Parafrankia discariae: one gene and its partner. The protein of the gene in region 2 interacts with the protein of the main gene of each other region in a pairwise test. Links are inferred from orthologs where the notes say so. Each region holds a gene or a part of one and is shown on either strand. Other genes may lie near its edges. The genes, in order: rplA and thrS.

Region 1 (11,459 bases), on a different replicon or contig from region 2:
CCACCGGACCGCGGACCGCCGTGCCACCGGACCGCGCCGCCGCGCCGCACCCGGTCGCGCAGCGCCGGACACGCCGAAGCCCCGCCCCGGACGTACCGGGACGGGGCTCAAGGTCATCCGCCCCCGGCCGGCGGGAGGCCGGCCGGGGAGCGGGATGTCCGCCGCGACGACAGCGCGCCGGCGCCGGGGCCACGGCGGACCGGTGCCGGCAGGCGGCACCGGTACCGAACTACTTGACGGTGACGGTGGCGCCGGCGCCCTCGAGGGCCGCCTTGGCCTTGTCCGCGGCCTCCTTGGCGACCTTCTCCAGGACGGGCTTGGGGGCGCCGTCCACGAGGTCCTTGGCCTCCTTGAGGCCCAGGCTGGTGAGCGCGCGGACCTCCTTGATGACCTGGATCTTCTTGTCACCGACGGACTCGAGGATCACGTCGAACTCGTCCTGCTCCTCGACGGCGGCGGCCTCGCCGCCCGCGCCACCGGCCACCGGGCCGGCCGCGATGGCGACCGGGGCGGCCGCGGTCACGCCGAACGTGTCCTCGAACTGCTTCACGAACTCCGAGAGCTCCAGGAGCGTCATCTCCTTGAACGCGCCGAGGAGCTCGTCGGTCGAAAGCTTCGCCATGGTGGCGGTTCCTTCCTTGTAATGCCGATCAGATGATCCGGCGCCCGGCCATGCCGGGGGGTGTCGTCAGGTGGGTGGTCGGTCGTCGCGTCCCGTGGGACGCGGCCCCGCCGGGGCACCACCCCGCGAGGGCGGCTCGGTGCGGGCCAGCCGCGGCCGCACCGGGACACCGCCCGCGGGACGGGGGTCCCGTCAGGCGTCGCTCGTCAGGCGTCCACGGAGACCGGCTCGGCGCCGGCCGTCTCCTCCCGCTGCGCGCGCAGGGCCTCGGCGAGCCGAGCCACCTGCGACAGCGGGGCGGCGAAGAGGCCAGCCGCCTTGGCCAGCGAGCCGTTCATGGCTCCGGCCAGCTTGGCGAGCAGGACCTCGCGGGACTCCAGGTCGGCGAGCTTGCGGATCTCGTCCGCATTCAACGCCTTGCCTTCGACGACCCCGCCCTTGACGACCAGGGCCGGGTTGGCGCGGGCGAAGTCCCGCAGGCCCTTGGCCGCCTCGACCGGGTCGCCGCCGACGAACGCGACGGCCGTCGGACCGACGAGCAGGTCGTCGATGCCGGACACGCCGGCCTGGGCCGCGGCGATCTTGGTAAGGGTGTTCTTGACCACCGCGTAGCGGGTGGTCTCGCCGAGGGCGCGGCGCAGCTCGGTGAGCTGACTCACCGTCAGGCCGCGATACTCGGTCAGCACCGCGGCGGTCGAACCACGGAACTCCTCGGCGATCTCCGCCACCGCGGCGGTCTTCTCCGAGTTCGCCATCGGGCTCCTTCAATGGTCGGCCGGCCATACCGAAGGACCCGGAAACGACGAACGCCCCGGCGCAGGAGGCGCGGGGCGTCAAGGGCGACGATCTTCACCCGCCGGCCGTACCCATCTGAGTGAGTTCGGAGCCGGCAGAGCGGCGATGCGTGAGCCACTTCCCGTCCGCCACCTGCGCGGGCCGCTCGGGGAAACCGAGCCTTCGGCCTCCGACGACAGATCTCCGAAAAACTCGGGACCCGACGGCCGGAGTACGACCAGCGGTCTTCGGTGTGGAACTGTTCATCATCGTAGCAGGAGCAACGCGGAACGAACGAAGGGCACCCACCGCGGACGGTGCGTGCCCTCGTCGTGCCGTTCGATTCGAACTGGTCCGGCCCGGTCGTACGATTCCGGTCGAACTCGTCCGGTCTGCCGGTCGTGCGGTCTTCCGGTCGTGCGGTCGGTGCCGTTCCGGTCAGGCCGGAACCTCCTCGAGGAGGTTCCGGGTCCGGTTCGGGTCCACGGGGATGCCGGGGCCCATCGTCGTGGCGAAAGTGATCTTCTTGAGGTACCGGCCCTTGGCCGCCGACGGCTTGACCCGGACGATCTCGTCGAGGGCGACGGTGTAGTTCTCGATGAGCTGGGTCTCGGAGAAGCTCACCTTGCCGATGACGATGTGCAGGTTGCCCTGCTTGTCGACCCGGAAGTTGATCTTACCGCCCTTGATGTCGCCGACGACCTTGGCGACGTCCAGGGTGACGGTGCCGGTCTTCGGGTTCGGCATGAGCCCACGAGGCCCGAGGATGCGGGCGATCCGGCCGACCTTGGCCATCTGGTCGGGCGTCGCGACCGTGGCGTCGAAGTCGAGGAAGCCCTCCTGGATGCGGGCCACCAGGTCGTCGCTGCCGACGACGTCCGCGCCCGCGGCGGTGGCCTCGGCGGCCTTCTCGCCGGCGGCGAACACCGCGACCCGCGGGGACTTGCCGGTGCCGTGCGGCAGGTTGACCGTGCCACGCACCATCTGGTCGGCCTTGCGCGGGTCGACGCCGAGCCGGAGGGCGACCTCGACGGTGGCGTCGTACTTCGTGGACGACGTCTCCCGGGCCAGCCGGGCCGCGTCGAGCGGGCTGTAGAGAGCGGTCGCGTCGATCTTCTCGGCCGCGGCGCGGTAGGCCTTGCTGCGCTTCATGAGTTCTCCTCGTGGTGTTGGCGGGTCCCGCTCCGCGCCGTCCGACCCGGGCTCCACCCGGGCCGTGGCAGCGACGAGCCCTCCCACATACCTGCGTTCACCCGCGTGTTCGCGCGGGACACCGCCGTCCGGACACAGTCGTCCGGACACGGTCACTCGCCGACGGTGATACCCATCGAGCGCGCGGTACCGGCGATGATCTTCTCCGCGGCCTCGATGCTGTTCGCGTTGAGGTCCGGCAGCTTCGTCTGGGCGATCTCGCGCACCTGGGCCGGGGTCAGCTTCGCGACCTTGACCCGGTGCGGCGTGCCGCTGCCCTTGTCCACGCCGGCGGCCTTGAGGATCAGCCGGGCGGCGGGCGGGGTCTTGGTGACGAAGGTGAACGACCGGTCGTCGTACACGGTGATCTCGACCGGCACGACGTTGCCGGTCTGCGACTCGGTGGCCGCGTTGTACTGCTTGCAGAACTCCATGATGTTCACGCCGTGCTGGCCCAGGGCGGGACCGACCGGCGGCGCCGGGGTCGCCTTGCCGGCGTTGATCTGGAGCTTGATCAGCGCAGTGATCTTCTTCTTCTTGGGAGGCATCTGTTCGTCTTCCTACCGGGGTTCTACGGGCGGATCAGATCTTCGCGACCTGGTTGAACTGGAGCTCGACCGGTGTCTCCCGACCGAAGATGGAGACGAGTACCTTCAGGCGCTGCGCGTCGAGGTTGATCTCGCTGATGGTGGCCGGCAGGGTGGCGAACGGGCCGTCCATGACGGTGACGGACTCCCCGACCTCGAACTCCTGGGCCTTGACCGTCTCGACCTTCTTCTCCTTCGGCGCCGCCGGCGCGAGGATGGAGACGACCTCCTCGCGGCGCAGCGGCGACGGCCGGTTCGTCAGGCCCACGAACCCGGTCACACCCGGCGTGTTGCGGACCGCCGACCACGACTGGTCGGTCAGATCCATCCGGACGTAGATGTAGCCGGGGTACTTCTTCTGCTGGACGAGCTGGCGCTTGCCGTTCTTGACGACCGGGACCTCTTCGGTCGGGACCTCGATCTGGAAGATGTAGTCCTCCATGTTGAGGCTGGAGATCCGGGTCTCGAGATTGGTCTTGACCTTGTTCTCGTAGCCCGCGTAGGAGTGCACGACGTACCACTCGCCGGGAGCGTCCTCGAGCGCCCGGAGCAGGTCGTCGCCGTCGTCCTGAGGCTCGGGCTCGGGCGTCACGACCACGGTGGCGGCCGGCACGGCGCCAGCGGCCGGCACGGCCTCGGCCGCCGCCGTGTCGGCGGTGGAGCCGCCGTCGGACCCGAGGTCGTCCTCGAGGTCGTCCTTCTCAGGTGCGGCCGCGGCGTCCGTGCTCGCGACCTCGTCGCGCTCGAACGCCGCAAGGGGGTCGAGACGGTCGAGGGCCTCTCCCTGCTCGGAGGAGGCGTGCTCGGGAGACTGGGACACGCGGTCGTTCCTTCTCTCGTGGACGGGTGGACAGTGGGTGGTTCTCTCGCCGGCGGACCTGACCCGCCGGGCGGTCGACCGGCGACCGGGTCGCCCGCCGCGACCCGTACCAACGAGACGCGCCCCGATCGCACAGAGCCGGAACGACGGCGCGGGCCGGTACCCGGGCCGGGCGCCGTGCCGCACCGACGATCGGTCGGCGCGGACCGGTGCCCGCGATGGCTCCGGTGTCAGCCGAAGACCGCGAGGACCGCCTTCGTCAGGCCGAAGTCGAGGCTGGCCACGAAGGCCGTCATCACCGTGACGAAGACGAGCACGACGATCACGTACGTGATCAGCTCGCTCCGACCCGGGTAGACGACCTTGCGAAGCTCCGCGATGACCTCGCGGACGAACTGACGAATCCTGCGGACAATCGAGAACGGCGACCGTCGACGGTCAGCCCGCGCGGACCTGCCGGCCCGCGGTGCCGCGTCACGCGTATCGGTCGCCACTCAGCTCCACCCACTCGTTCGTCGGTCCAACGCAGGGGCGACAGGACTCGAACCTGCAACCGCCGGTTTTGGAGACCGGTGCTCTACCAATTGAGCCACGCCCCTTAGACGTACCCGGACCGCCGCCTGGTTCCCACCTTGTCGCCTTCGCTCTCCGCCAGGCTTCCGATGATCTCCAGAAGATCTTTCGGGTGGGCCGTTCGGTGGAGCTTCCAGCTGCAGGCGGGGGCTGACAGGCCGAGCGGAACGAGCATACCCCTTCATCGACCGGAAGCCGTCCGCACGGTGCTCTTAGACGTCCGCAGGTCGCCCCAGGAGGGGCCGGACGGGCCGGCCCGATCCCCTACTCACGTGGCAGCATGGCTGCCATGAGCAGGATCTCCCACCGCATCGCGGGCATCGCGCCATCCGCGACCCTCGCCGTCGACGCGACCGCCAAGGCGATGCGCGCCGCGGGCCGGGACGTGATCGGCTTCGGTGCCGGCGAGCCCGACTTCCCGACTCCCGAACACATCGTCGCCGCCGCGGAGAAGGCGTGCCGCGAGCCGCGCATGCACCGCTACACCCCGGCTGCCGGCCTCCCCGAGCTGCGGGAGGCCGTCGCGGAGAAGACCAGGCGCGACTCCGGCCTGGTCGTCGAGCCAAGCCAGGTCCTCATCACCAACGGCGGCAAGCAGGCCGTCTACCAGGCGTTCGCGACACTGCTCGACCCAGGGGACGAGGTTCTCCTGCCCGCCCCCTACTGGACGACCTACCCCGAGGCGATCCGCCTCGCCGGTGGAGTGCCCGTCGACGTCGTGACCGGGCCCGAGGCCGGGTACCGCGTCACCGTCGAGCAGCTTGAGGCGGCCCGGACCCCCCGCACCAAGGTCCTGCTGTTCTGCTCCCCCTCCAACCCGACCGGCGCCGTCCACACCCCGGAGGAGGTCCGCGCGATCGGCCGCTGGGCCGCGGAGGCCGGTATCTGGGTGCTCAGCGACGAGATCTACGAGCACCTGGTCTACGGCGGCGCCCGCTTCGCCTCGATGCCCGTCGAGGCACCCGAGCTCGCCGACCGCTGGGTCGTCGTCAACGGTGTCGCCAAGACCTACGCGATGACCGGCTGGCGGGTCGGCTGGCTGATCGGCCCGCTCGACGTCGTCAAGGCGGCCACCAACCTGCAGTCGCACGCCACCTCGAACGTCTCGAACGTCGCCCAGGCCGCGGCGCTCGCCGCCGTCGCCGGCCCGCTCGACGCCGTCCACGAGATGCGGACGGCCTTCGACCGCCGCCGCAAGACCATGCACGAGATGCTCGTGCAGATCCCCGGCGTGCGCTGCCCGCTGCCGGACGGCGCCTTCTACGCCTACCCGTCGCTGGAGGGTGTGCTCGGCCGGACGCTACGTGGCCGCACGCCGGCGACCTCGGCCGAGTTGTGCCAGTTCATCCTGGAGGAGGCCGGCGTCGCGATCGTGCCCGGAGAGGCTTTCGGCACCCCGCGTTTCGCCCGGCTGTCCTACGCCCTGGGGGACACCGACCTGGTCGAGGGTGTCCGCCGACTCGGCGCCCTGCTGTCCGAGGCTGTCTGAGGCCGGCTCAGGTCAGCTGAGCGCACCGTCCGCCTCCACCACCCGCACCCTGGTCGCGACGAGGTCCGCCTGACGGACACCGGCCGACCGACGTGCATCCGGCCGTCGTAGCGACGACAGCCGGCAGCGGGCCCCGCGGATCACCTCCGCGGGGCCCGCTGCCGTGTCGGGCCGGCGCCGACGGCGTCAGGCGAGCTGGACGGTCGCCCGCGCCGCCATGAGAACCTTGGCACCCTCGTGTCGGACTGTGAGGTTGACCACGACCCGCCGGCCGTCGAGCTTCTTCTCCACAACGCCCCGGACAGAGACCTGTGCGCCCTCGCCGTCGTCCGGCACGACCACGGGTGAGGAGAACTTCACACCGAACTCGACGACGGCCGCCGGGTCGCCGACCCAGTCGGTGACCAGCCGGCCCGCCGTGGCCATCGTCAGCATGCCGTGCGCGAGCACACCGGGGAGCCCGGCCTCGGCGGCCGCCCGCTCGTTCCAGTGGATCGGGTTGAAATCGCCCGACGCGCCGGCGTAGCGCACCAGATCGGCCCGCCGGAGCGGAAAGACCCGATCACCGATCTCGGTACCGACGTCGACGGCGTCATAGGTGACGGTGGTGGGCATGCCGGCTCCAATCGAACCCCTGGCGGGACGCCGTGTCAGCGGGGCGGCGTAGTCAGCCGCGCGGGGCGGCGTGGGGTGGCGGGTCGGCGCGGTCAGCGGGGCGGCGCGGTGCCGCGGGAGACCAGGCTGCACGTTCCCTCGGCGATCAGCTCACCGCTCGTCGTGGTGAACTCGTAGGCCGTCACCAGCACCTCGTTGCGGCCGATCGAGCGGATGGACGCCAGCGTCGAGCGCACCACGAACTCGTCGCCCGCGACGACCGGGCGGTGCAGGGTGAATCGCTGGTCACCGTGAACGACGAGGGAGTAGTCCAGCCCGAGAGCGGGGTCGTCCGTCGGCAGCCCGAGGTCACCCGGGATCGCCGTGACCAGGAAGGTCGGCGGGGCGAGCAGATCGGCGTGACCGGCGGCCTCCGCCGCCTCCACGTCGTGGTAGAGCGGGTTGCCGTCGCCGATGGCGCGGGCGAACTGGCGGATGTGCTCACGTCCCACCTGGAACGGGACGTCGGAGGTGTAACTGCGTCCGACGAAGTCCTGGTTCAGTGGCACCACACGCTCCGATCTCGACGTTGCCGATCCCGAGGTCACCCGATCCCGAGAGCGCCGGAACCCGGGCTTACCGGACCGGTTCGAGACCTTATCGGGCCCGCGCCCGCGAGCACAGCCTCGCCGCGCGGACCGCGCATCACGCGGACCGCGCATCACGCGGACCGCGCCGCCGCCGGGTCGGCGTGCCACCGGCCGGCGGAACGACGAAACCGGGCGGGTCCGTGTGTCATGGACCCGCCCGGTGTAACTCACGTGTCGCTGTCACCGCCCGCGTCGGGGGCTCGCCCCGCCCGGTGGACGGCGCCTCACCAGCCGTGGTCGGCCGACGGGTCAGCGCGTCTCGCGGTGCTCGGTGTGCGAGCGGCAGTTCGGGCAGAACTTGCGCAGCTCGAGACGGTCGGGGTCGTTCCGCCGGTTCTTGCGCGTGATGTAGTTGCGGTGCTTGCACACCTGACACGCCATTGTGATTTTCGGACGAACGTCGGTGGCAGCCACGGCGAGATGCCTCTTCCTGTCTCGAATTCTCTGCAGGCCAAGGGGCCGCGACTCACCAGACCCCTGGAGGGTGACACGGTGTGCCGCGACCCGATGGTAGCGGTGGCCGGACTTGAACCGGCGACACAGCGATTATGAGCCGCTTGCTCTGCCAGACTGAGCTACACCGCCATGACGGATCACCAGTGAGCGAAGACCCGACTGACAGTATAAGCGGACAGACCACCAACTGCCGATCACGATCCTGCCCGATACCGGACCGCCTGAGCCCCTTTACGGAATCGAACCGTAGACCTTCTCCTTACCATGGAGACGCTCTGCCGACTGAGCTAAAGGGGCGTTGCTCGCGCGGGACTTACGTTACACGACTCCGGCGACTTCGTGGCGGGCACCCCCCCACACTTCCGCCCCGCGCCTCCCGGCCGGCTCACGCGCCCCCGCGCGGGGCCGGCCCGGCCGGCCGGGGACCGCGCCGACCGCCCTCGACGGCGCGCGGGTGACCAGACCCCGCGAACACGGCCAGAAGGCCGACACGGCGAACCAACGGTGACGTCGGGCCCGACACGCACCCCTCGCTGATAGCTGTAAGTAATCGCATGAGTGCCTAGCGTGTTGCTTGGCCGTGGACGCGCGCCTCACAGGTGCTACCGCAGCCGCCGCCGCGCCTCCCAGCATCGAGGGTTGCTCATGCCGCTCACGTACCGTCACTCCCGAGATCCACAGACTCCGGACGCGGCGCCCATCGTCCCGCGTGCGCCGGGGAGAAGCCAGCCGGCCACCGCGCCGCCGATCCCCCGCGCCGGGGTACCCGTCCCCGCCGGGACCTCACTGCCACCTGGAACGTCCTACGCGACGCTGCGCGCCGCGTTCCCGGACCGGCCCGGCCCGAGGCCACCGGCACCAACGAGACCACAGGATGTCGCCGCCGGGGTTGCGGGCCCGGCGGCCGGTCGGCTGACGGTCGACGAGGCGCTGGCCGTCTGGCGCCTGCGCAATGGCGGACGGTTCTCGGCGCGGGTCCTCAGCGCGGCCACGGTGGCCGTCACCGCCGTCGCGCTCTCCGCGCCGGCCGCGGGCGCGCTCTCCACCCCGCCAACCCCCGTCTCCGCACCATCCGCACCATCCGCACCAGCCACACCGGCCACACCGGCCACACCGGAGGCACAGGCTCAGGCCACACCCCAGGCTCAGCTCACCCCGTCGACGCAGGCCTCGCCCGCGACACAGATCGCACCGGCCGCGGCGGCACCCGGGGCCGCGGCATCCGCCACGCCGACACCCGCTGTGCCCACACCCACGACCGCGGCGCCCGCGCCGGCGCCACCTGGGACGACCCCACCCGCGCCACCTGGGACGGCTCCATCTGTTCCCCCCGAGGCCGCCCCACCCGAGGCCGCCCCACCCACGCAGCCTGGAACCGTCCCGCCGGCGGCGGCCGGTGTGACACCGGTGTCCGGGCCGGGGACGGCCGAGCGCGTCGTGCTCGCGGAGCCGTCCCCCGCCTGGCCCAAGGGCGTCGACATCGCCTCGTGGCAGCACCCCGGGTCGGCGCCGATCGACTGGAACGCGGTCAAGGCCGCCGGCATGAGCTTCGCGATCGTGAAGGCCACCGAAGGAACCAACTACACGAATCCCTTCTTCGTCGGCGACCGGGACGCGGCCGGCAAGGCGGGACTCGTGGTCGGCGCCTACCACTACGCCCGCCCGGCGGCCCCGCTCTCCACCGCCGTCGACCAGGCTCGGCACTTCCTGGCCGTCACCGGCCTCACCCGCGCGGCCGGTCAGCTCGCCCCGGTCCTGGACCTGGAGACCACCGGTGGCCTCGATCCGGTGGCTCTCGCGGCCTGGACCCGGGCCTTCCTGGAGGAGGTCGAGTCCCAGACCGGCCGGGCGCCCGTCCTGTACACGTACCGGTCGTTCTGGACGGACAGCATGGCCGACACGAAGGAGTTCGCCCGGTACCCGTTCTGGTTCGCCATCTACAACAGCGAGTCCGCCCCGGGCTGGCTGCCAGGCGGCTGGCCCGGCTGGGCCCTGTGGCAGTACACGTCCTCCGGCGTGGTCCCAGGCATCATCGGGAACGTCGACATGAACGTCGTGTGCTGCTCGGCGCCCGCGCTGACCGGACTCGCCGACGGGACGCTGTCCGAGATCGACAAGCGGTACGCGGCGGCCGGGCTGCTGCAGGTCGCCCTCGGGGCGCCCACCGGCCCGGAGGTCGTCGCGGGCGGCGGCGGCCGCTGGCGCCCGTTCACGAACGGGCTCATCTACTGGTCCGTCGCGACCGGACCGCGGGTGCTGCACGGCGACATCGCGACGAAGTACCTGGGCCTCGGCGGGACCAACAGCTTCCTCGGACGTCCGCTCGGCGACGTCGAGTGGGCCACCGCGCCCGGTGCCCACCAGGCGATCTTCCAGGGTGGCTGGATCTACTGGCACCCGGCGACCGGCGCGCACGAGGTGCACGGCCTGATCCTGCGTCGCTATCTGGAACTGGGCGGCTCGACGTCCAGCCTGGGTCTTCCGATCACGGACGAGTACTCCGTACCGGGCGGGCGCGAGAGCGCCTTCCAGTTCGGCAGGCTGCGCTGGACAGCCGCCACGAACGCGGTGACCCTGCTGCCCGCGACGGCGTCCTGACGGCGCCCTGACGCCGTCCGTCCCCCCACCCGCGCCGGCGCCGGCGCCCGGCCGCACCCATCCGAAACGAACGCGAGGAGTGACGAAGACCTACGCGGGGTATCTGACGCCGAGTGCGACGGACTGTGTCCACTTGGCCACACGCTGCGCCGTCGTACAGCCGGGAGGACCAGATGGCAGATCTGCGGCAGGTACGCAACACGGATGGCTGGCTGATCTTCGCGGCCGTCATCATGTTCGTCGTCGGATTCCACAACCTCATCTACGGCATCGCGTCGCTTCGCGACTACATCGTGATCGTGGACAACCTCTACTCCACCTCGACAGGTACCGGGGTGATCTACGCCAACACCACCTTCTGGGGCTGGCTGTGGATCGTCGTCGGCATCATCCAGATGGGGATCGCGTTCGGTATCGCGGCCGGCAACGAGCTCGCCCGCTGGGTCGGCATCGTCATCGCCGCGCTCAACGCGATCGGCCAGCTCGCGTTCATGGCCGCCTTCCCCGTCTGGTCAGTGATCATCATCGCCATCGACATCCTCGTCATCTACGCGCTGGCCACGTACCAGACCCGCGGTCGCGGCGGCGCCGTCGAGCCCTACCCGAGTGACCGTGGGATGGCCCGCGGCGCGGGCACGACGGCTCGCAGCGGCGCGCGGGCCACGGTGGGCGCCGGGCCGGGCTCGGCCGGTGGCTACGAGACCGGCGGCTACGGGCGCGGCCAGGGCGGAGCCGGCACCGGCACCGGCACGGCCCAGGGCGATCAGGGTTACACCTCACAGCCGCGCTACGCCCAGCCGGGTCAGACCGGCCAGACCGGCCGCGGCGAGGGCTACCCGTCGGGCCACAACGACCCCGGTCACCGGTCGGGCGGACCGGGCCTGGAGCCGGGCGACCCCGGCTACCGGGACCCGGGCCGGAAGGACGGCCTCGGGGGTGCCTCGCCCGACGTCCGGTGACGGTGTGACCGCCGGGGCCGCCGCGGACCTGTCACCGCGGCGGCCCCGGCACGACCCACGCGCCCGCCTGTCACCGCGGCGGGTCTGGCGGGGCCGCCACGACCCGCGCACGCCACAGCCGGCAGCGGCGGACGAAGCCGGCCAGG
Region 2 (11,503 bases):
CTCGCCGTCCGGCTCGCCGAGGAGGGCGCCGGTCAGATCGCCGTCGTCGTCGGCTATCTCGACGCCTCCCCGAACCCGGCGCCGGCGGTCGGACGTCCCGCCGGGGAGCCGCAGAACTGCGTGGCCGTGCTGTGGCAGGGCCGGGTCGCGGCCCGCTCCGCCAAGCACCACCTGCCCAACTACGGGGTGTTCGACGAGTTCCGGTACTTCGTGCCGGGCAGCACGTTCCCGGTGTTCCGGCTGCACGGCGTCGACGTCGGGCTGACCGTCTGCGAGGACCTCTGGCAGGAGGGCGGCCCGGTCGCGGTGGCCCGCGAGGTCGGGGTCGGGCTGCTGCTGTGCATCAACGGGTCGCCGTACGAGCAGGGCAAGTCCCACCACCGCGACGAGCTGTGCGCGCGCCGCGCCCGGGAGGCCGGTGCGACGCTGGCCTACGTCAACCTGGTCGGCGGCCAGGACGAGCTGGTCTTCGACGGCGACTCGCTGGTCGTCGACGCCGGCGGCGAGGTCGTCGCCCGCGCGCCGGTCTTCGCCGAGACCCTGCTCACCGTCGACCTCGACCTGCCCGAAGGCGCCGGCACCGGCGTGGGCCCGGGAACAGGCCCGGACGGGCCGGTCACCGGGCCGGTCACCACGCCGCCGGTCGGGCCGGTCGACGCCGGCGACGGCACCGTGATGACGGTCAGCCACGTCGTGCTCGCCGCCGATCCGCTGCCGGCCTGGGAGCCGCGCCCGGCGACGGTCGCCGACCGGCCCGACCCGGCCGGCGAGCTGTACGCCGCCGTCGTCACCGGGACCCGCGACTACGTCCGCAAGAACGGCTTCCGCTCGGTGGCGCTCGGCCTGTCCGGCGGCATCGACTCGGCGCTGGTGGCCACGATCGCGGTGGACGCGCTGGGCCCGGACGCCGTGCACACGGTGGCCCTGCCCTCGGCGCACTCGTCACAGGGCTCGCTGGACGACGCCGCCGAGCTCGCCCACCGGCAGCGGACCCGGCACAGCGTCGTCCCGATCGAGCCGACGGTGGCCGCCTTCCACTCCGCGCTCGCCGCCGCGGGGGGCCTGCACGGGCTGGCCGCGGAGAACCTGCAGGCGCGGGTCCGCGGGACGCTGCTGATGGCGCTGTCGAACGAGCACGGCCACCTGATTCTGACAACCGGGAACAAGAGCGAGCTGGCCACCGGGTTCTCCACCCTCTACGGCGACAGCGCCGGCGGGTTCGCCCCGATCAAGGACGTCTCGAAGACCAACGTGTGGGCGCTGGCCCGCTGGCGCAACGCGCGGGCGGTCGCCCGCGGCGAGGTCCCGCCCATCCCGGAGGAGATCATCGTCAAGCCGCCGTCGGCGGAGCTCGCCCCCGGCCAGCTCGACTCCGACCGCCTGCCGGACTACTCGGTCCTCGACGCCGTCCTCGACGACTACGTCAGCCACGACCTCGGCCGGGCCGAGCTGACCGCGGCGGGCCACGACCCGGCGACGGTCGACCGGGTGATCCGGCTGGTCGACCTCGCCGAGTACAAGCGCCGGCAGAACCCGCCCGGGCCGAAGGTGACGTCCAAGGCGTTCGGCCGCGACCGCCGGCTGCCGATCACCTCGCGGTGGCGCGAGCGCGACCACCCGGCGGGCTGACGGCCCCCGACGGGCCGATCCGCCGGGGGCGCGGGCTCAGATCTGGATGTCCGGTCTCAGACCTGGATGCGGCGCTCGACGGCGTCGAGGATCTCCGCGACGGCCTCGTCCACCGGCACGCCGTTGCGCTGCGTGCCGTCCCGGAAACGGAAGGACACCGCGCCCTTGGCGACGTCCTCGTCGCCGGCGAGCAGCATGAAGGGCACCTTCTGCTTCTGCGCGGTGCGGATCTTCTTCTGCATCCGGTCGTCGGACGAGTCGACCTCGACGCGGATGCCCCGCTGCCGCAGCTTCGCCGCGACGTCGGTCAGGTACGGCACGTGCTCGTCGGTGATCGGGATGCCCACCACCTGCACGGGCGCCAGCCACGGCGGCAGCGCGCCGGCGTAGTGCTCCAGCAGGATCGCGAAGAACCGCTCGATCGTCCCGAACAGCGCCCGGTGGATCATGAACGGGCGCTGGCGGGTGCCGTCCGCCGCCTGGTAGGTCATGTCGAAGCGCTGCGGGAGCTGGAAGTCGACCTGGATGGTGGACAGCTGCCAGGTGCGCCCGATCGCGTCCCGGGCCTGCACGGAGATCTTCGGCCCGTAGAACGCGCCGCCGCCCTCGTCCATGACGAGTTCGAGGTCCTGCTTGGAGGCGGCCTCGCGCAGCAGCTCGGTCGCCTCCTCCCACTCCTCGTCGCTGCCGATCGCCTTGCCCGGCGGACGGGTCGACAGCTCGAGGTAGAAGTCCTCCAGGCCGTAGTCGCGCAGCAGGCCGAGCACGAACTTCAGGACGGTGTCGAGCTCGGTGGGCAGCTGCTCGCGGGCGCAGAACAGGTGCGCGTCGTCCTGGGTGAGGCCGCGGACCCGGGTCAGGCCGTGCACGACCCCGGACTTCTCGTACCGGTAGACGGTGCCGAACTCGAACAGCCGCAGCGGCAGCTCCCGGTACGACCGGCCGCGCGACCGGAAGATCAGGATGTGCATCGGGCAGTTCATCGGCTTGAGGTAGTAGTCGGTGCCGCCGTCGAGCTGCATGGGCGGGTACATGCCGTCGGCGAACCAGTCGAGGTGCCCGGAGATCTCGTAGAGGTCGGACTTGGTGATGTGCGGGGTGTTGACGAACTCGTACCCGGCCTCGATGTGCCGGCGCCGCGAGTAGTCCTCCATCACGGTGCGGATCGCGCCGCCCTTGGGGTGGAACACGGCCAGGCCGGGCCCGATCTCGGTCGGGAAGGAGAACAGGTCGAGCTCGGCGCCCAGCCGGCGGTGGTCGCGCTTCTCCGCCTCGGCGAGCCGGTGCTGGTAGGCCTTGAGCGCGTCGCGGGACTCCCAGGCGGTGCCGTAGATGCGCTGCAGCTGCGGGTTGCGCTCGCTGCCCCGCCAGTACGCCGCCGCCGAGCGCTGCACGGCGAACGCGGGGATGTGCCGGGTGGTGGGCACGTGCGGCCCGCGGCACAGGTCCTTCCAGCACAGCTCGCCGGACTTCGGGTCCAGGTTGTCGTAGATGGTGAGCTCGCCCTCGCCCACCTCGACCCCGGCCTCGGCGTCGTCGCCCGTGTTGGACTTCAGCCCGATCAGTTCGATCTTGTACGGCTCGTCGGCGAGCTCGGCGCGCGCCTCGTCCTCGGAGACGACCCGGCGGGCGAAACGCTGGCCGGCCTTGATGATCTCCTGGGCGCGCTTCTCGACGGCCTTGAGGTCCTCCGGGGTGAACGGGCGCTCGACGTCGAAGTCGTAGTAGAAGCCGTCCTGGATCGGCGGGCCGATGCCGAGCCGGGCCTTGGGGAACAGGTCCTGCACGGCCTGCGCGACCACGTGGGCGCAGGAGTGGCGGACGATGGCCCGCCCGTCCGGCGAGTCGACGGTGATCGGCTCGACGACGTCACCAGCGGCGAGCGGATGGGCCAGGTCACGCTGAAGACCACCGACGCGGGCCGCGATCACCGACCGCTCCCCGTCGAAGAGCTCGGCGGCCGTAGTCCCCGTCCGCACCACCCGCTCCTCGGCCTGCTGACCTCGCTGGACGGTTACGCGGACGTCGGACACCGGTTTCTCCTGCTGCGTTGAACGGACAATCAGGGCGTGCCTGCGACCACCCTGATCACGGATCGGGTTGCCAGCTCAGGCCGTCCCGACCGCAGATGCTACTCGTGCGCTCCGGGCATCCCAACGGGATTACACGCACGGTGACACACCGGCCCCGCCGGGTGGGCGGACCGGTCAGCGGGGGCGGATGCCACCCAGGACGGTGTCCACGATCTGGCCGATCCGGGTGCCGCTGACCTCGTGGCTCCCGCTGGTGTACTGGCGGTAGGAGACCGGGCCGACGAGCATGTCCGTCACCAGGTCGATGTCGAGGTCGGCCAGCAGCTCACCGGCCGCCACCCCGCGCCGCAGCACGCTCGCCACCCGCTCCCGCGACGGCACGATCACCTGCTGGCGGTAGGTGTCGAACAGCTCCGGGTGGGTCTCCTTCTCGGCCAGCAGCCGCGGCATGATCCGCCCCGACAGCGTCTGGATGCTGTGCCGGCGCACCGAGTTCAGCGCGGCGACGAGGTCGTCGCGCAGCGAGCCGGTGTCGTGCGGCTCGTAGGTCTCCGCCAGCGTCGCCAGCGCATCGGCCACCAGGGCGCCCTTGCTCGGCCAGCGCCGGTAGACGGTGCCCTTGCCCACCCCGGCCGCGGCCGCGACCGCCTCCATCGACAGCCCGCCGAACCCGTTGCTGGCCAGCTCGGTCAGCGTCGCCTGGATGATCGCGGTGTCACAGCGGGTGTCCCGTGGCCGGCCCGGCGGGCGCACCACTCCCGAGGGCGCGGGGGCCGCCCGGCCCCCGGGCGCCGACCCGCGCACATGTGTGACGGCCATCAGACCGCCCGGCCCGACGGTGGCGGCCCAGACCGGTCGCCGTGCTGGTCCATCCGCATGCCCTACGCCACCCGCGCCTTCGTCACGCCGTCCACCGACCGGGGACCGTCACGGCCGTGCCCGCCCGCCGGGTACCCCCGGCCGCCCCGGCGCCCGGCCGCCCGGGGCGGCTGACGGCCCCGGGCATGGCGCCCCGGGCTCCCGGTGACTCCGAGCACCCCGGTGACTCCGGGCACACTGTGCCGGCACGTTTCCCCGCCCGCGGCTCACAAGATCGGACAGTACGTCCGCGCGCCGCCCAGACGCATCCGTTTGCGGTTGCAGCGCGCCTGTGCATGATGCGCCACCGCAGGCCAACACACCAGCTCCGCAACACCACCCGAACAACGAAAACCCGCTGGACGCACCCGGCGAGACCGCATGGCGGGCCCGCGGGCGGCCACCCGCGGGCCACAGCCCGGCGCCGTCCCGTGGCCCGCGCTGTCACCCTCGGGCCGGTTCCCCACCGATCCGGCTCCGCGCGGAGCCGGATCGGTGGCAGCATGGGGGCACGCCGGGACGCGATCCCGCGCCCGGACGGATCACCGGGAGATCGCATGACTTCATCGATCGGCATGCCCCGCTCATCCAGCGGCCCCGCCGTGCCCGGAACGGAGCAGGCGGCGACGCTCTACGGCGCGCCGACCACGCCCCACGCCGGCGGCCAGGCGCCCGCCACACCGACCACGATCCGGCCCGCCAGCCACAGCCGGACCACGGTCCGCGACATCCGCGCGGCCAAGGACCGGGGCCAGCGGTGGGCCATGCTCACCGCCTACGACGTCATCACCGCGGGCATCTTCGACGAGGCCGGCATCCCGGTCCTCCTCGTCGGGGACAGCGCCGCCAACACCGTCTACGGCTACGAGACCACCGTCCCGATCACCGTGGACGAGCTGATCCCGCTGGTCCGCGCGGTGGTGCGCGGCGCACCGCACGCGATGGTCGTCGCCGACCTGCCATTCGGCTCCTACCAGGCGAGCCCCGAGCAGGCACTGACGACCGCGACCCGTTTCCTCAAGGAGGGCGGGGCGCACGCGGTCAAGCTCGAGGGCGGCGCCCGGGTGCTGCCCCAGGTCGAGGCGCTGGTGGCCGCCGGCATCCCGGTGATGGGCCACCTCGGCCTGACCCCGCAGAGCGTGCACGCCTTCGGCGGCTACCGGGTGCAGGGCCGCGACGGCGCCGGTGAGGTGCTGCTCGCCGACGCGCTGGGCCTGCAGGAGGCGGGCGCGTTCGCCGTCGTGCTGGAGGTCGTCCCGGCCGACCTGGCCGCCCGGGTGACCAAGGAGCTACTGATCTCCACCGTGGGGATCGGCGCCGGCGCCGACTGCGACGCGCAGGTCCTCGTCTGGCAGGACATGGCCGGCCTGACCGGTGGCCAGCCGCCCCGCTTCGTCAAGCGGTTCGCCGACCTGCGCACAGCGCTCACCGAGGCCGCGGCCGCGTTCCGTGACGAGGTCTCCGGCGGGCTCTACCCGACCGTCGAGCACAGCTACTGACCCGCCGCCGGGCGGCGGGTTCCCACCCGGGAAGCCGCCGCCGGGCCCCTGCCACCGGGCCTCCTAGCGCCGGGGGGCCGCGGCGAGCGCGGCGGACAGCTCCGCACGCGCCTCGACCAGCGACGGCCCGTACCAGGTGAGCAACCGGCCGGAGACGCACACCGCGGGCGCGGCGAACGCCTCCGGCCCGTCCGACGGGCTGAACGCGTACGGCTCGTCGGGCAGCACCACGAGATCATGGGCGGGCAGCCGGTCGAGCTCCACCCGCGGGTAACGCTCGTCCGCCCCGGCGAGGACGTTGTCGACCCCGAGCCGGGCCAGCAGGTCACCGGCGAACGTGTCGCGGCCGAGCGCCATCCACGGCCGGCGCCAGATCGGGACGACGGCGCGCCGGCGTGGCCCGTCGACCGGTGTCGCCCAGACCCGCTCCGCCGTCTCCAGCCAGCCGGGACGGGGCAGCCGGCAGGCCAGGCGCAGCAGGCGGTCGAGGCTGCGCAGGGCCGCGGGGACCGTGGTCGGCGCCGTCACCCAGACGGCGAGACCGGCCGCCCGCAGCGCGTCCAGGTCCGGCTGGCGGTTCTCCTCGGCGTTGGCGCAGACGACGTCCGGCGCCAGCGCGACGATCGCCGCGACGTCCGGGTTCTTCGTGCCGCGCACCCTGGTCACCGCCAGGTCCGCCGGCCGGGAGCACCAGTCGGTGGCGCCCACCAGCAGGCCGGGTGCCGTCGCCGCGACGGACTCGGTCAGGCTCGGCACCAGGGAGACCACGCGCCGTACCACGGCCGGGACCGCCACCGGCAGGCCCAGGTCGTCGACCGGCTCGTCACCGGCCGACCCGCCGAAGGCCGGCTCACCGAAGGCCGGCCCGGCGCCGGCCGGTTCCTGCTCGGCCGGCATGCCGCGCCCGCTCAGACGTCGGTGACGCGCAGGCCGGCGTGCGCCTTGTAACGGCGGTTGACCGAGATGAGGTTGGCGGTGAGCGCCTCGACCTGGCCGGCGTTGCGCAGCTTGCCGGCGTAGATGCCGCGCATCCCGGTGATCCGGTTCGCCAGCGCGATCACCGTGTCGGTCGCGGCGCGGTCGTCGCCGACGACCAGGATGTCGGTGTCGATCGACTCGACGGACTCGTCCATGAGCAGGACGGCCGACACGTGGTGGAAGGCGCCGACGACGGTGCTGTCCGCCAGCACGGCGGCGGCCTGCTGCGCGGCGCTGCCCTCGGCGACCGGGAGCGCGAACGCGCCGCCCTTGTCGAAGCCCATCGGGTTCACGCAGTCGATCACGACCTTGCCGGCCAGCTGCTTGCGCAGGTCGGCCAGCAGCTCACCGTGCCCCTCCCAGGGGACGGCGACGATCACGACGTCGGCCCGCTCGGCGACGTCGGCGTTGTCGCCGCCGGCGATGTTCCGCCCGGGGGCGGCCAGCTTCGCGGCCGCCTCCCGGCCGCGCTCGGCCGAGCGCGACCCGACGAGGATCTGGTGACCCGCCATCGCGAGGCGGACGGCGAGGCCCCCGCCCTGCGGCCCGGAACCACCGAGGATACCGATCACGAGCGAGGAGACGTCCGGAAGAGGCGTCGATGCTGAGCTCACCGGGCCATCCTGCCCGAAACCGGCTCCGCGTGCCGACCACCGTCACACCCTGTGACTCCGCTCCCAGTTCAGGATTCCCGACCCGCCGGGCTCCGGCCCGCGGTGGGCTGCCAGGAGCGGCGACGGGCGGCCCGGGGAGCACGCTGAACCGGCATGAGGGGTTTCCCACCCGAGGGTCACCGGTGACTTCGACCGTCAGATACCACGAAGGACCCACGTCGCGCACAGGGGCACACAACGGCCAGCGGGAGGACATTTACCCCCACCCCCTCGCGGGTCCACCCACCCGATAGGGGACTATGAAGAAACAACGGGGTAGCTACGATCGCGATCATTGATATGGGCCGGAATGATCCCCGGCTCGGGCGGGCGGCACCGACGCCACCGGCGGAGCATCGCGACCGGCGAAGGAGCAGCACGGGTGGCGGATCTTCACCGAACTCTGACCACGACGCGGAGCACCGACGACCTGACGCAACGTGAGGATCCGTACGCTTCGGGGAGCCCCGGACGTGCGTACGTCCAAGATGGGCCGTACCGTTCCCAATCACACGCACCAAACAGATCTTCGGCAGGCAGATCTTACGAGTCAGGCGAGAGAGGTCGAGCAATGGCGGACGTGTCGGTTCGCTTCGCGATGACGAACGACAGCGAAGTGGTGCTGAACCTGTCGCTGCCGCAGGCACTGCGCCTGATGGAAGCGATCGCGCGCAAGGTGGGCGAGACCCTCGCCGAGCGCAGCAACCAGTCGGTGGGCGGGGTGGGCGGCGTCCCCTCGCCCGCGCCCTCCAACGGAATGCCGAGCCTGGGGCCGTACACCCCGTCCTGAAACGGTTCACACCGTCCCGCACCTGGGCCGTTCTGAACGAGGAACAAGGACGGCCTGGCGACAGGCCGGTCCGGACGTAGGCAGCCCGGCCGACCTCACCGGTCGCCCGGGGTTGTCGTCCCACGCGTCGGTCACCCACGGGCGGCCGACCGTTCGGGGGACCGCACCTGTCAGAGCGCTGTGCCGCTCAGGACGTGCCATGCCCCTCGGATACCCGGTGCCTCTCAGATCTGCGGTGCCCGGCGACACGGGCCGGTCACGGGGTCACGGGGTGCCGGCGGCGGGACGCGGCATGACAGCCTGGTCCGCACCGGGGGAACGTCGCAGCGCCCGCGGGTGCGACGACGCGTACACCTCACGCAGATGGTCCATCGTGACCAGCGTGTAGATCTGGGTCGTGCTGACCGAGGCATGCCCCAGCAGCTCCTGCACCACCCGGACGTCGGCGCCGCCGTCGAGCAGGTGGGTCGCGAACGAGTGCCGCAGCACGTGCGGCGAGGCCCCTGGGACACCGGCCGCGTTCGCCGCCACACGCAGCGCCGACCACGCGCTCTGCCGGGACAGCCGGTTCCCCCGCCGCGAGACGAAGAGCGCCGCCCCCGAGCACCCGGCGACCAGGTACGGCCGTCCGCGCCGAAGGTAGCGTTCCAGCGCGGTCACCGCGTACCGGCCGAGCGGGACGATCCTGTCCCGCCCGCCCTTGCCCCGCAGCCGCACCGCGGACTGGTCCAGGTCGAGATCGTCCAGATCCAGGCCGACCGCCTCGGAGATCCGCGCGCCCGTCCCGTAGAGCAGTTCGAGCAGGGCCGCGGAGCGCAGCCGCCGCGCCAGCTCCGCCGGGTCACCGCCGGCGAGCTCCGCGCGGTCCGGGCCGGCCCCGGAGACCTCCGGATGATCAGGGCCGCCGGCCACGGCGGCGGCGATGACCGCGCTCACCTGGTCGACGGTGAGTGCCCGCGGTAGCCGCCTGGGCGGCACCGGCGGCCGGACCGGGCGGGCCACGTCCTCGCTGACGTCGCCCTCCTGCGCGGCGAACCGGTGCAGCGACCGGACCGCGACCAGCATCCGGGCCACCGACGCCGGGGCGAGCGGTGGATGGGTCTCGTCGCCCTCCCGCAGGGCGGCGGCGAACTGCGCGATCTGGGCCTCCCCGACCGCCGCCAGCGAGGTGATCCCGCCGGCCGCCAGATGCTCGCGGTAACGGCGCAGGTCACGCCGGTAGGCCAGCACCGAGTTGCGGGCCAGCCCGCGCTCGCCGTCGACGTGGTCCAGGTAACGCTCGATGACCTGGACCGGGCCGGCCGGGCCCGCTGAGTCACCGGGCGGCCCACCGTGGCGGGCGTCGCCGCCTTCCACCGTGGTCATCATCGAACTGATATTAGGACGTGACCGCGACGGTTCGCCGTTGCCGGTCCCACGGCGCCGTCGAGCGTCTATCGTGACGGCTTGTGCGGACGGGCATTGTATTGTCACGTTTCGCCGCACGTCGGGGGTCCGCCATCATCACCACCTCGAGCGCAAGCCCGGCCCGCGCCGGCCCGGCCGGCGGGCGATCGGTCCGCGGAGTACCGGTCCGCGGAGTGTCTGCCCGCACGGTCTCGGTCTGCGCGGTCTCGCTGCTGGCGGGGTCGGTCCTCGCCGGCTGCGGCGGCTCGGGCCCCGCGGGTGGGGCGCCTCCGCCGGCGCGACCCGGCTCCGCCACGGCCGGCGGCCCGGCGAGCCCCGGTCACGCCGGCGGCACAGGCCCCGTCGTGCCCCCCGGAACCGCGACCCCGGCCGCCACCACCGGCGGGTCCACCACCGGCGGGCCGGCCGGGGCGGGCGCCGACCCGGCCGACGACTCCCCCGCCGGCGCCGGCCGGGTCGTCGAGGCCTACTACCGCGAGATCAACGCCGCCGCCCGGGGCGGCCGGGTCGCCGACGTCTCGGCGACCGCGCTGCCGGGCTGCCAGACCTGCGCCCTGGACGTCGGCATGACCCGGCACCTGGACCAGCTCGGGCTGCGCGCCGCCGAGGAGCCCTACGAGATCACCGGGCTGGCCGCCGGCGAGCGGACCGGCACCGTCGTCGACGTCCGCTTCACCGCCACGACCCGCCAGGTCCGCCTGCTCGACCCGGCGGGCCGCGACGCCGGCACCGAACCGGCCGTGCCGACCCGCACCGCGACGGCCCGCCTCGCGCTGACCGGCCCCGGCTGGCGCGTCCAGACCATCACCTACGCCGCGGGGTAGCCGTGAGCCAGCACCGCAACGGACGTCCGGCCGCCCTCGCCGCGCTGGTCGCGGCCGCGCTACTCGTCCTCGGCGGGATCGGTCCGGGCCCGCTGGCCGGGCCGGGATCCGCCGCCCGGGCCGCACCCGCGCCCGACGGTCCGCGGCCGGGCGCGCAGGTCCCGTGCACCGGGGCACGGTGGGGCAGCTGCGACACCCGGGCCACGGACAACGGCTACCAGTACCGCTACCGCGGCGGGTACCTCGAACGGGTGCCGCTCGGCGGCGCCACCGGTGGCGGTGGCGGTGGCGGCTGCGGCGACGACTGCCCGCCCGACCCGGACGCGCTGTGCGCGCTGCTGACCGGTGTCGGCCCCGCCCCGGAGATGACGGCGGCCGAACGCGCCGAGTACGACGCGCTCGTCGCGAACTGCGGCCCGGTGCTCTACGACCCCGACGGCATCGCCGTCGCCGACATCGCCACGCAGCTCGCCGACTACCTGCGCGAGGAGCTGCTGCCCACCCCGGACGTCGTGATCCAGCCGGTCGGCAACAGCTTCGCGAACCTGCCGACGATCATGCACACGGCGGTGCCCGACGCCTTCACCTTCGACGTCGCCGAACCCGTCCTGGCCACGATCAGCGCGAACCCGCACTACGCCTGGGACTTCGGCGACGGCGGGACCGGCCCGGACGCACCCGGCCGCCCCTACGACCCGGCGATCTCCCCCCGTGACCACCCGGACGCCTACGTCGCCCACCCCTACCAGCGTCCGGGCACCTACCAGGTGACCCTCACCGTGACCTGGGACGGCTTCTTCACCGTCCCCGGGGTGGCGCAGGCGTTCCCCCT

Evidence for each region.
Region 1: the proteins of thrS (region 2) and rplA interact in binary tests that used the Escherichia coli proteins (3 or more experiments, as listed by UniProt). The link is inferred for Parafrankia discariae from one-to-one orthologs.

What each region holds. Positions count from the first base shown.
Region 1 is NZ_KB891252.1:121,383-132,841, forward strand. Bases 692-3,559 are described here. They hold rplA (50S ribosomal protein L1), read right to left. Parts: upstream 2,549-3,559; coding sequence 1,835-2,548; downstream 692-1,834. Other genes in these bases: rplJ (50S ribosomal protein L10), read right to left, coding at 829-1,377; rplK (50S ribosomal protein L11), read right to left, coding at 2,701-3,135; nusG (transcription termination/antitermination protein NusG), read right to left, coding at 3,170-3,559. Outside these bases: rplL (50S ribosomal protein L7/L12), read right to left, coding at 230-622; more of nusG, read right to left, coding at 3,560-3,994; preprotein translocase subunit SecE, read right to left, coding at 4,225-4,488; B056_RS0127970 (pyridoxal phosphate-dependent aminotransferase), read left to right, coding at 4,848-6,056; B056_RS0127975 (MaoC family dehydratase), read right to left, coding at 6,243-6,671; B056_RS0127980 (FAS1-like dehydratase domain-containing protein), read right to left, coding at 6,764-7,219; rpmG (50S ribosomal protein L33), read right to left, coding at 7,550-7,714; B056_RS45840 (GH25 family lysozyme), read left to right, coding at 8,402-10,354; B056_RS0128005 (DUF7144 family membrane protein), read left to right, coding at 10,528-11,313; B056_RS0128010 (gamma-glutamylcyclotransferase family protein), read right to left, coding at 11,384-11,459. UniProt on the Escherichia coli protein: One of the primary rRNA binding proteins, it binds very close to the 3'-end of the 23S rRNA. Forms part of the L1 stalk. It is often not seen in high-resolution crystal structures, but can be seen in cryo_EM and 3D reconstruction models.
Region 2 is NZ_KB891223.1:14,955-26,457, reverse strand. The notes cover bases 1,175-4,086. They hold thrS (threonine--tRNA ligase), read right to left. Parts: upstream 3,663-4,086; coding sequence 1,686-3,662; downstream 1,175-1,685. Other genes in these bases: B056_RS0119515 (TetR/AcrR family transcriptional regulator), read right to left, coding at 3,837-4,086; B056_RS0119525 (NAD+ synthase), read left to right, coding at 1,175-1,629. Outside these bases: more of B056_RS0119525, read left to right, coding at 1-1,174; more of B056_RS0119515, read right to left, coding at 4,087-4,481; panB (3-methyl-2-oxobutanoate hydroxymethyltransferase), read left to right, coding at 5,078-6,019; B056_RS0119505 (helical backbone metal receptor), read right to left, coding at 6,083-6,916; npdG (NADPH-dependent F420 reductase), read right to left, coding at 6,928-7,611; B056_RS0119495 (hypothetical protein), read left to right, coding at 8,222-8,440; B056_RS37185 (tyrosine recombinase), read right to left, coding at 8,705-9,808; B056_RS0119485 (hypothetical protein), read left to right, coding at 10,021-10,671; B056_RS0119480 (PKD domain-containing protein), read left to right, coding at 10,674-11,503. UniProt on the Escherichia coli protein: Catalyzes the attachment of threonine to tRNA(Thr) in a two-step reaction: L-threonine is first activated by ATP to form Thr-AMP and then transferred to the acceptor end of tRNA(Thr). The rate-limiting step is amino acid activation in the presence of tRNA.